Linked DNA regions of Pseudosulfitobacter pseudonitzschiae. The protein of the gene in region 1 interacts with the protein of each later gene in a pairwise test. Links are inferred from orthologs where the notes say so. Each region holds a gene or a part of one and is shown on either strand. Other genes may lie near its edges.

Region 1 (5,207 bases):
CGGCGCGGCGAACACAATAATCTTTCGCAAGGATGGCAAGATTCAGGCTGATAATACAGATGGTTACGGGTTTCTGGAAAATCTTAAAACCGGTGCGCCAAACTGGGTTCCTCAATCCGGTCCCGCAGCTGTGATTGGTGCCGGTGGCGCGTCCCGCGCGGTCGTTGCGTCGCTGTTGGACGCAGGCGTGCCCGAGATCATGCTGACCAACCGCACCCGCGTGCGGTCGGAACGATTGGCCTCTGACTTTGGCAGCCGTGTACAGATCTATGACTGGGTGCAGGCGGGCAACATGCTGGATGATGCCGTGCTGACGGTAAACACATCATCACTGGGGATGATCGGCAAACCTGAAATGCGTATACCCTTGGACGGGTTGCGACACGGCACTGTTGCAACAGATCTGGTTTATACCCCGCTCAAGACCAGATTTCTTGCCACTGCCGAAGAACAAGGCTGTGTAGTGGTTGATGGCTTGGGCATGTTGCTGCATCAGGCCGTGCCTGGGTTCGAGCGGTGGTTTGGCCAGCGCCCAACGGTCGATAGTGCGGCACGGGCAGCGGCCCTGCGATGAGCTTTCGTTTGGGGCTGACCGGGTCCATTGGCATGGGCAAATCAACCACGGCGCAATTGTTCGCCGAAGCAGGGTGCGATGTGTGGGATGCCGATGTCGCCGTACACCGCATTTACGGCAAAGGCGGCAGTGCAGTCGAACCGATGCGCGCGCTTGAGCCGCGTGCAGTGATTGACGGCATGGTGTCGCGCCCATCCTTGCGCGCATTGATCGCCGAAGACCCTACATTGCTGGCGCGGATCGAGAAAATCGTGCATCCGCTTGTGGCACAAGACCGGAAAGAGTTTGTCGACGCGGCGCGGTCCGACATTTTGGTATTCGACATTCCGCTGCTGTTTGAAACCGGCGGAAACAAGGCGATGGATGCGGTTGTATGTGTCTCTGTTCCGGCGGAAATACAACAAAAGCGCGTGCTGGACCGTGGTACAATGACACTTGAGCAATTCGAGCAGATCAAAGCGAAACAAATGCCAAACGATGACAAAGTGGCACAGTCCGACTATGTTGTGATCACCGATACGATGGACCACGCCCGCGCGCAGGTGCAGGCCATCGTAAACACCATCAAGGCAGGCTTATCCGATGCGTGAGATCGTTCTGGACACCGAAACAACCGGATTTGACCCGTTCACCGGTGACCGTATCGTCGAGATCGGCGCGGTCGAGTTGATGGGCCACATGGCCACGGGCAAGACCTATCATCAATACATCAACCCGGAACGCGGAATGCCGGACGAAGCGTTTCAGGTACACGGGCTGGGCGACGACTTTCTGCGCGACAAGCCGAAGTTCGCATCCATCGGTCAGGCCTTTCTGGACTTTATCGGCGATGCAAAACTGGTGATCCACAACGCTGCCTTTGATATGAAGTTTCTAAATGCCGAGTTAAAGTGGATGAACCTGCCGGAAATTCCCTATGACCGCGCCATTGATACGCTTGAAATCGCCCGCAAGCGGTTTCCCGGCTCGCCCGCATCACTGGATGCGTTGTGCCGCCGTTTTGGCATCGACAACGGGGCGCGCACGCTGCACGGCGCTTTGCTGGACAGTGAAATTCTGGCCGAGGTTTATCTTGAACTGATTGGTGGCCGGCAGCCTGATTTCGGCCTGTCCACCGGTAATTCGCAAAAGTCGGAAACCGACCTGCCCGACTGGACACCTCAGCCGCGCCCGACCGCCATGCCGTCCCTTCTGACCGAAGAAGAGGCACAGGCCCATGCCACGTTTATCGAAAAAATGGGTGACGCAACCCTGTGGGCAAAGGGCTGAAGGCCGCCTAGCGGCCTCCAGCTTTCATTAGATCAAGCGTCGGCTTTGGGCGGGTTTTCTGCCTGACGACGCGCGATTTCATTGCGGTACATTGCGATAAAGTCGATGTTTTCCAGATTCAGCGGCGGGAAACCACCGTCGCGGGTGATGTCGCTGACAACACGGCGTAAAAACGGGAAGATCATGCGCGGGCACTCGATCAGCAAGAACGGGTGCATCTGGTCTTCGGGCACGTTTTCGATGTGAAAGATCCCGACATAGTCGATTTCCAGCACGAACAGTGTGGCGTCGCCGTCTTTGACCTTGGATGTGACGTTCAGTTTGATCGCGGATTCATACTGGTTGTCAGTGCTGCGCTTTTTGGCATCAAGGTTCACCTGAACCTGCACATCGGGCTGCACATCCTGCGGCGCGCCCTTTTGTGCCATGATGTTCTCGAACGACATGTCGCGAATGAACTGGCCCAAGATGCGCATAGATGGTTGCGCCTGTTGCTGTGGTGCCTGACCGTCTGTTTCAGCCATTGGAGTCTCCCATTAAATAGCGTTTTTCACGCTTTAGCAGGTTGCCGGGCGGTGCTCAATGCCGGGCCTTATGGCTTGGTCCAGCCTGACGGGCCTTGGGGTTCATCCGTTTCGGGGGTGACGTCCTGATAATCGGCGTCAATCACATCGGGACGGTCGGGATGGCGTCGAGATTGCTGCGGACCGGTTGCAAAAGCTGACACGTTGATCCGGCTGCGCATGGTCTGAAACATCCACGACCGTACCTGCGGGATCATCAACGAAAAGCCCAAAGCGTCGGTGAAGAATCCCGGTGTCAGCAACAGGGCGCCGGCAAACAGGATCATTGCGCCGTGAACAAGCGGTTCGGTTGGATCGGTCAGTTCGTTCACCGACGACCGAAGCTTTTCAATCGTTCGCAACCCTTGCTGGCGCACCAGATAGGTCCCCAGAATGGCTGTCGCGATGACGATAAACAGGGTCCAGCCCAGCCCAATGGCACCACCGATCTGGACAAAAAGCGTAATCTCGATCAGTGGCACAGCGAGAAATGCCAAAAACAACCACATACAAACGATCCTTTCCTGTTGGCGCGGTGGACTTGATGCGCCTCAGCCCCTACATAATGTCCAACACTGCGGGTTACCACTTCTCCGCCTGAATGAGGTTATTTCAATGCAAGCGCCCCTTATCCAACTGTTGGTTCTGGCCGGCATCGCCATTTTCCTGATCCTGCGCCTGAAAAGCGTTCTGGGCACGCGTGAAGGCTTTGAAAAGCCGCCTGTGACCAAACAATCGTCAGATGCCAAGCGCCCCGAATTCGAAGTGATCGAAGGCGGGCCCGACCTGGATATCACCGATCACGTCCCCGAAGACAGTGATGCTGCCAAAGCACTGGCGGGGATGAAGCGGATCGAGCCGTCGTTCAACGTCTCTGATTTCCTTGGCGGCGCGCGCGGTGCTTATGAAATGATCGTTCTGGGCTATGAAAAGGGCGAACTGGCGCAGATTCAGCCCTTCCTGTCCGAAGAGGTCTATGAGAGTTTTGTCGACGGCGTGGCCGCGCGCGAAGATCAGGGTCTGACCATCGACGTGAACTTTATCGGCATCAGCGAAGTCAGGCTGACTGATGCCACCTTTGACGCTGACACCAACGAGGCCGAGTTGACCATTCGCTTTGTCGCTGAACTGACCTCTGCCGTGCGTGACAAGGGCGGCGATATCGTGGAAGGCAGTACAACCGAAATCAAACGCCAGAAGGACACTTGGGCCTTTGCGCGGACAATGGGTTCGGATGATCCAAATTGGCTGCTGGTTTCCACAGACGCGTGATCTGGCGGTGTGTTGTTGCCGGTATCCTTATGGGGGCGGCGATGACACAACCGGCTCAGTCTGAAACACGGGTGCAGGTTACAGGCTTTGACCAGCTTGACGGCTGGGACACCGATGACCACGCCGCTGCCATGGCTGTTTTCAGAAACACCTGCCACGATTTGAATGAACCGGACTGGCGCGCCCTGTGCGCCTTTGCCGCGCAAAACCCCGAACCCCGAACATTCTTTGAGCTTCTGTTTCGCCCCGTGCTGATCGAAGACGGGAAGGACGGGCTGTTCACCGGCTATTTTGAACCCGAACTTGACGGATCGCGGCAGCAAACACCGCGCTTTCGCTATCCGGTGTATTCCATGCCACCCGAGGCACGCGTGACCCGTCCGTGGCTGACCCGTCGTGATATTCTTGATGGTGACACGATGTCCGGGCGCGGTCTGGAAATCGCGTGGGTCGATGACCCAGTTGAATTGTTCTTTCTGCAAATTCAGGGTTCTGGGCGGATTCGTCTGCCTGATGGCACGTTCCTGCGCGTGGGGTATGAGGGATCGAACGGGCATGATTACAGCTCGATTGGAGCGGAACTGGTCCGGCGCGGCACCTACACCGCCCATCAGGTCAGCGCCGATGTGATCAAGAGCTGGGTGCGCCGCAATCCGGATACAGGACGTGAACTGCTGTATCACAACGACTCTTATGTCTTTTTTCGCGAGGTCAGCGAAGTGCCCGCCGACCGCGGCCCGCTGGGTGCAATGAACCGTTCGATCACTACGATGCGGTCGATTGCTGTCGATCCGTCATTTGTGCCGCTGGGCGCACCGGTGTGGATCGAAAAGGATGGCAAGCTGCCGCTGCGCCGTCTGATGATCGCGCAAGACACCGGATCGGCGATCAAGGGCGCACAGCGCGCCGATGTGTTCTTTGGCACCGGTGACAAGGCGGGGCGTGCTGCGGGGCGGTTGCGTGATCCCGGACGCATGTATGTGCTGCTGCCGATTCAGCGCGCCTATGCCATGCTGCCCGAAAGCGCGATATGACCCGCCGGCGTCTTCGACCGGACGAGCTTGAGTTGTGGCGCAAGGTTACCGAAAAGGCCGAAAGGCTGGACACCGGTGCGGCGATGAAGCAAGCGCTTGAGGTTACGCGGGCGGACCCACCACAGCCGCGCGTCACCCCCCGTTTCGAGACATTGCCGAAGCCCGCAGTTTCCAAAGGTCAGCCGGCGATCACCCGCGACGTGTTGCACCCCTTGGCCGAGCGTTTGTCAAAGGCGCAGGTCCAGATGGACCGCAAAGCCTTTGACCAGATGAGACGCGGCAAGCTGAAACCAGAGGGTCGCATCGACCTGCACGGTATGACGCTGGATCACGCGCATCCGGCGCTGACGCGGTTTATTCTGTCATCGCAGGCGTCGGGAAAACGGCTGGTTCTGGTGATCACAGGCAAGGGCAAATCCCGGGATGAAGGTGGCCCGATCCCCGTCCGTTTTGGCGTGTTGCGTCATCAGGTGCCCCAGTGGTTGTCGATGGCGC
Region 2 (6,279 bases), 2.8 Mb from region 1 along the record:
ACCACCGATGGGTCGATCTCGATCCGGTCGGGGCCATAACCGCCCGCCGCCAGCAGTTCGACAATCTGTTCCAGTTCGTCCACCCCCGTCTCGCCGGTTGCCGATCCGGCGACCAACTCGCGCAGACGTGCCACGGTGGCCGACCCGCTGTCGCGCTTGGCCTGCATAAAGCCCATGACCACATCGCTTTGCGCATCGCTTAGGCCCGCGCCCTCGGTGAAATCACCACTGTCATCCTTGCGCCCTTCCCCCAACAAAGCGCGCACGCCGTCGACGCCCAGTCGGTCCAGTTTGTCGATGGCCCTCAGGACGATGCCGCGCTCGGCCTCCATCGCGTCGGGGTTGGCAGGGTCCAGCACACCGGCAACCTCCATCACCCCGTTCAGCACTTTGCGGTTGTTGACCCTAATGATGTAGTCGCCGCGCGGGATGCCGACCTGCTCCAGCGTGTCGGCCAGCATCGCACAAATCTCGGCGTCCGCGCCCATGCTGGCGCTGCCGACGGTGTCGGCGTCGCACTGATAAAACTGCCGGAACCGGCCCGGACCCGGTTTTTCGTTGCGCCACACAGGCCCCATCGCATAGCGCCGGTAGGGATTCGGCAAATCGTTGCGATGCTGGGCATAAACCCGCGCCAGCGGTGCCGTCATGTCATAGCGCAGCGCCAGCCAGTCGCCCGACCGCTCGCCTTCGCCGTCCTCTTGCCAGCCAAAAACACCCGCGTTGGGGCGGTCCACATCGGGCAGAAACTTGCCCAATGCCTCGACCGTCTCGACCGCACTGGTTTCCAGCGCATCAAAGCCGTAGCGATGATAAACCCCGGCAATCGCTTGCAGCATCTCGGTGCGGGTGGTCACCTCGGCTCCGAAATAGTCGCGAAAACCTTTGGGCGTCTCCGCCTTGGGGCGTGGGGTCTTTTTGGGCTTTGCCATGACAGGCTCCAATGGGATGAGCGTTCGCGCACGGGCTTACGATATGGGCCAGATGGGGGCAAGCACCTCGCTCCCCATTGCAAGCGGCGGCATGATGGCGCAAATGGGCATCAAAGGAGATCCCGCATGGAACAGCTCGAAGAACAGATCGCCCACCTGATCCGCGCCGTTGACGACCTGTCGGATGTCGTTGCCCGCCAAGAGGGCGAGATCGCCACCCTGACCCGCCGCGTTCACATGCTGATGCAACGCGAGGGCGAACGCGAATCCCAGACCACCGGCGGCACCGTGACCGGTGACGAACGCCCGCCGCATTACTGACAGGTGCGATCAAGCGGCAAATCGACCCTTCGGGGAGAGTTTATCTGGCAAGATGAAGCAGGCCACATGCGGCTCAGGGCATTTTGATCGCCGCCGCCATCACATGGCCGTCATGTAACAAGATGTCGGCCCAACGCGCGTTGTTGCCAAAGTGCTCGTAGGTACTGACAAAGACGGTGTCTTTTTCCAGCCGACCGATGGCACTGCCGCAGGGTTTGCGTTTTCCTACGCGGCAAATTTGCGACTTGACCTTTTCATAGGCCTTGTCGGTGTCGCTATAAGGATATTCTTCCGCAGGTCGACCATAGCGCAGCTGTTCGTGCATCGACGGCGCGCCGAACATGGCAAGGGCGGCCGTGAACTGGCGGGCACAACCGTCGGAAAAGCCGGTGATAAAGAACGTGCGCGCAACGGTGCTTTGCGGATTGCTGTCATAAAGCGTAAAACCGTTGCCGCGTGCAGGGGCCTTGTCGATCTTGGTGCCCATCTGACCACGACCCGCATCACAGACCCGTGCAATGGCACCATAGGGTAGCACCGCGCCCAAAGGCACATCCAGCATATCAGGACCGGATGCGCGTGCAGCACGCCCGCCGCCAAACAGACCGCCGCGTTTTTCCTCGGAAACGCGCGCTTGGGGGGCGGCCTCGGTGATTTCGGGTGAGAGCGATACGGTTTGCACGCCAGCAGCCTGCGCGTTCGCGTCAGTGGTGGTACCCGCCCGCAGCAGACCAAAGAGGCCACGGCGCTTTTCTGGTTCGACCAGAGGGGCCGCATCACCTTCGGTGGTTCCGGTTTGTGGCGCGTCTGTCGTCACGGCATCGACGGTGCCCGCATCTGCCGCAATGGTCTCATCCTCTTTGGCAGGCTCTGCCGGTTTGGCCCCGTTGAAAAGGCTGGCAAAAATACCCCCCTCACGGGCCAATTCTTCGGGCGAAGGCAGGGCGGCTGCCACAGGTTCGTTTTCGGCCAGTTCGACGTCAGAGAAATGTTCGACCTTGTCCAGCGGGTCGCCGCAGCCTGCCAAGGCAAGCGCCATCACCAATCCTGTCAAAGCCCTGTGCACGCCGCACCTCCTGCGTTTCGCGTGCGGTTGTGTTAGCGCAATGGCCGCGCCCCTGTCCACCAAGTCGCAACAAACCAGCAATGCGGCGCCTAGATTTCCTCGACTTCTATCACGCCGCCCAGACTTTTTATCGCGCCCTTGATCTGCGGGTTTACGGGGAAGTCATCGCCCAGTTCGACATCGACCTCGCCGTTCAGCCCCGCGCCCATCAGGCACAACTGGACCGGTCCGCGTCCGATCGCGCGCGTGCCTTTTGTCGCACCGTCCAGCACCGATGCGATCGAGCCGATAGCCCCCGCGTCGTTGATGTACACGCGCAGGCCCATGCCACCCACATCGGCCACCACGGCATCAATCGGTGCCACGGAACGCGCCAGCAGCTTAAGCTGATCGCTCTCCATCGTTGCTTCGGCGGTGATGATCACCTTGGCCCCGGTCACCAGAAAGTCCTGAGATTTCTCCAGCGCTTCCGAGAACAGGGTGACCTCGTAGGCACCTGTGGTGTCCGACAACTGGGCAAAAGCAAAGCGGTTGCCCTTGGCCGATTTGCGGATCTGACACCCCGCAACCACGCCCGCCAGTTTGGCATTCTTTGCCCCGCGCCGTTCGACATCGGCAAGCACCTCATCCAGTGTCTGCACGCCCTTGCGTTTCAGCGCGCCGGCATAGTCGTCCAGCGGGTGGCCGGACAGATAAAAGCCCACGGCCTTGAACTCTTCGGCCAGACGTTCAGCGGGCAGATAATCATCGCCCGGCATCATCCGCGGTTCGGGCAGATCGTCGCCAGCCTCGCCGAACAGCGACACCTGATCCGAGTTCTTCTGGTCGTGGATGGCTGCGGAATATTGCACCAGAGCGTCCAGCGCATCATACACCCTGCGGCGGTTGTTATCGAGTTGGTCAAAAGCCCCAGAACGGGCCAGCATCTCCAACGGGCGTTTGCCCACCCGTTTCAGATCAACCCGTCGAGCCAGATCGAACAGCGTTGCAAAGGGTTTGTCCACTCCATCCACCTTGCGGCCTTCGGTGACCAGTTTCATCGCCTCGACGCCCACGTTCTTCAAGGCACCCAGCGCATAGACCAGCGCGCCATCGACTACCTTGAACATCGCATCCGAGCGGTTCACACAAGGCGGCACCCATGGCAGGCCCATCGCCTTGCGGACCTCTTCGAAATAAATCGCCAGTTTGTCGGTCAAGTGGATATCGCAGTTCATCACACCGGCCATAAACTCGACCGGATGGTTCGCCTTCAGCCATGCAGTCTGATAGCTGACCACCGCATAGGCGGCAGCGTGGGATTTGTTGAAACCATAGTTGGCGAACTTGTCGAGAAGGTTCCAGACCTCCATCGCCTTGTCCTTGTCCACACCGTTGGCTTTGGACCCTTCCAGAAACTTGGGCCGCTCTGCGTCCATCGCTTCCTGAATTTTCTTACCCATCGCACGGCGCAGCAGGTCGGCACCGCCAAGACTGTATCCCGCCATGTCCTGCGCGATCTGCATCACCTGTTCCTGATAGACGATGATGCCTTGGGTCTCATCGAGAATATGGTCGATCGTCGGGTGCAGGTTTTCGCGTTTGCGCAGGCCATTCTTGACCTCGCAATAGGTCGGGATGTTTTCCATCGGACCGGGACGGTACAGCGCCACAAGGGCCACGATGTCCTCGATGCACGTCGGCTTCATCCGTTTGAGCGCGTCCATCATACCGCTGGATTCCACCTGAAACACGGCGACGGTCTTGGCGGCAGCATAAAGCTTGTACGATGCCTCGTCATCTAGCGGGATGGCGTTGATGTCATTCTGCGTGCCCGGGGCGGGCTCATATAACTGCGTGCCATCGGCCCCGACATGCAGGTCACGCCCCGCACCACGGATCTGGTCCACAGCATTCTGGATCACAGTCAGGGTCTTCAGGCCCAGAAAGTCGAACTTGACCAGACCGGCCTGTTCCACCCACTTCATGTTGAACTGGGTCGCGGGCATGTCGGAACGCGGGTCCTGGTACAGCGGCACCAGCGCATCCAGCGGACGGTCGCCGATCACCACACCGGCGGCGTGCGTCGATGCGTTGCGCAACAGCCCCTCGACCTGCTGGCCGTAATCCAGCAGCCGTTTGACCACCTCTTCATTGCGCGCCTCGTCGCGCAGGCGCGGTTCGTCGATCAGGGCTTTGGCGATGCTGACAGGTTTTACCCCCTCGACCGGGATCAGTTTCGACAACCGGTCGACCTGACCATATGGCATCTGCAATACCCGCCCGATGTCGCGCACTGCCGCCTTGGACAGCAGCGCACCAAAGGTGATGATCTGCCCCACCTTGTCGCGGCCGTACTTCCTTTGCACATAGCGGATCACTTCCTCGCGGCGGTCCATGCAAAAGTCGATGTCAAAGTCGGGCATGCTGACCCGTTCGGGGTTCAGGAACCGCTCAAACAGCAAGGCATAGCGCAGCGGATCAAGGTCGGTAATGGTCAGCGCATAGGCCACCAGACTGCCCGCACCCGACCCACGGCCCGGACCCACCGGAATATTCTCGTCCTTGGCCCATTTGATAAAATCGGCAACGATCAGAAAGTAACCGGGGAACCCCATGCCCTCGATAATATCCAGTTCGAAATCCAGCCGCTTCTGATAGTCTTCGACCGGCGCGGCATGCGGGATCACCTCCAACCGCGCCTTCAGGCCTTCGTTGGCCTGACGGCGCAGTTCGACCACTTCGTCGTCGGCAAACTTGGGCAGGATCGGATCACGGCGATAGGCCATAAAGGCGCAGCGCTTGGCAATCTCGACAGTGTTCTGGACCGCCTCGGGCAGATCGGCGAACAGCGTCACCATCTCGGACTGCGATTTGAAATAATGCTGGTTGGTCAGACGGCGTCGGTCCTGCTGCTGGTCGACATAGGCTCCCTCGGCAATGCAGATCAGCGCGTCATGCGCCTCGTACATATCTGTGGCCGGAAAGTACACATCGTTGGTGGCCACCAGTGGCAAATCCATCGCATAGGCCATCTCGACAAAGGGCCGCTCGGTCAACTTTTCCGCATCGGGCTGACCGTCGGGGCCGGGATGCCGCTGCAACTCGACATACAGCCGCTGCGGGAAAGCTGCCGCCAGCCGGTCCATCATCGCCTGCGCTGCTGGGCGCTGGCCTGCACGCAGCAACATGCCCAACGGCCCCTCGGGCCCACCGGTCAGACAGATCAGCCCCGCCGACAGCGCCTCAAGCTCGTCCAGTGTCACCTGCGGTAACTGCCCGTCTCCCTTAAGATACAGGCAAGAGTTCAGCTTCATCAGGTTCTCGTAACCCGTCTCGTTCTGCGCCAGCAGCACAAGGCCCGCAGGCAGGCGCGGCCGGTCACCGGGGCGGGTCTCGGCCCATGTCAGATCGACCTGACAGCCGATGATCGGCTGGATTCCCGCCCCCGACAGCGTGACAGAGTATTCCAACGCCGCGAACATGTTGTTGGTGTCAGTCAACGCCAGCGCAGGCATATCGTGTTTTTTGCACAAGTCAGGCAGCTTTTTCAGCCGCAACGCGCCCTCCAGCAGGGAATACTCGGAATGGGTGCGCAGGTGAATGAATCGGGGATCATGGGGCATGCCCCAACCCTAACGCCCGCCTGCGCCCCCTGCCAGAGCGATGACACATTTCGCGCCACTTTCCGGCACCTTCCCGGTCAGGCCGCGCCAAATCTCTTGCAATGCAACGCTTTGCCCGCCTAGGCTGATCGCCAACACGCCCGCGCCCGTCTACGCCACATCGACGTCGCGCCTTGTCGGGCATTGGTAGGGTGGCAGGTCAGTACCTTATGAACGTGTCTTTTCGTCTGAACGGAGAGGACGTCACCGCGACAGATGTCTCCCCCACGACGACACTCCTCGACTGGCTGCGCGAAACGCGCGGCCTGACCGGCACCAAGGAAGGCTGCAACGAAGGCGACTGCGGTGCCTGTTC

What was found. The genes of interacting proteins can lie anywhere in the genome.
Region 2: the proteins of dnaQ (region 1) and dnaE interact in binary tests that used the Escherichia coli proteins (3 or more experiments, as listed by UniProt). The link is inferred for Pseudosulfitobacter pseudonitzschiae from one-to-one orthologs.

Annotation. Positions count from the first base shown.
Region 1 is NZ_CP022415.1:3,199,598-3,204,804, forward strand. Bases 1-2,999 are described here. They hold dnaQ (DNA polymerase III subunit epsilon), read left to right. Parts: upstream 1-1,156; coding sequence 1,157-1,843; downstream 1,844-2,999. Other genes in these bases: SULPSESMR1_RS15750 (shikimate dehydrogenase), read left to right, coding at 1-574; coaE (dephospho-CoA kinase), read left to right, coding at 571-1,164; secB (protein-export chaperone SecB), read right to left, coding at 1,876-2,367; SULPSESMR1_RS15770 (FxsA family protein), read right to left, coding at 2,436-2,915. Also shown: SULPSESMR1_RS15775 (Tim44/TimA family putative adaptor protein), read left to right, coding at 3,022-3,678; mltA (murein transglycosylase A), read left to right, coding at 3,720-4,712; SULPSESMR1_RS15785 (Smr/MutS family protein), read left to right, coding at 4,709-5,207. UniProt on the Escherichia coli protein: DNA polymerase III is a complex, multichain enzyme responsible for most of the replicative synthesis in bacteria. The epsilon subunit contain the editing function and is a proofreading 3'-5' exonuclease.
Region 2 is NZ_CP022415.1:353,631-359,909, reverse strand. What follows is about bases 2,209-6,279. They hold dnaE (DNA polymerase III subunit alpha), read right to left. Parts: upstream 5,925-6,279; coding sequence 2,409-5,924; downstream 2,209-2,408. Other genes in these bases: xdhA (xanthine dehydrogenase small subunit), read left to right, coding at 6,134-6,279; SULPSESMR1_RS01605 (hypothetical protein), read right to left, coding at 2,209-2,319. Also shown: hisS (histidine--tRNA ligase), read right to left, coding at 1-932; SULPSESMR1_RS01610 (SlyX family protein), read left to right, coding at 1,059-1,253; more of SULPSESMR1_RS01605, read right to left, coding at 1,327-2,208. UniProt on the Escherichia coli protein: DNA polymerase III is a complex, multichain enzyme responsible for most of the replicative synthesis in bacteria. This DNA polymerase also exhibits 3' to 5' exonuclease activity. The alpha chain is the DNA polymerase catalytic subunit.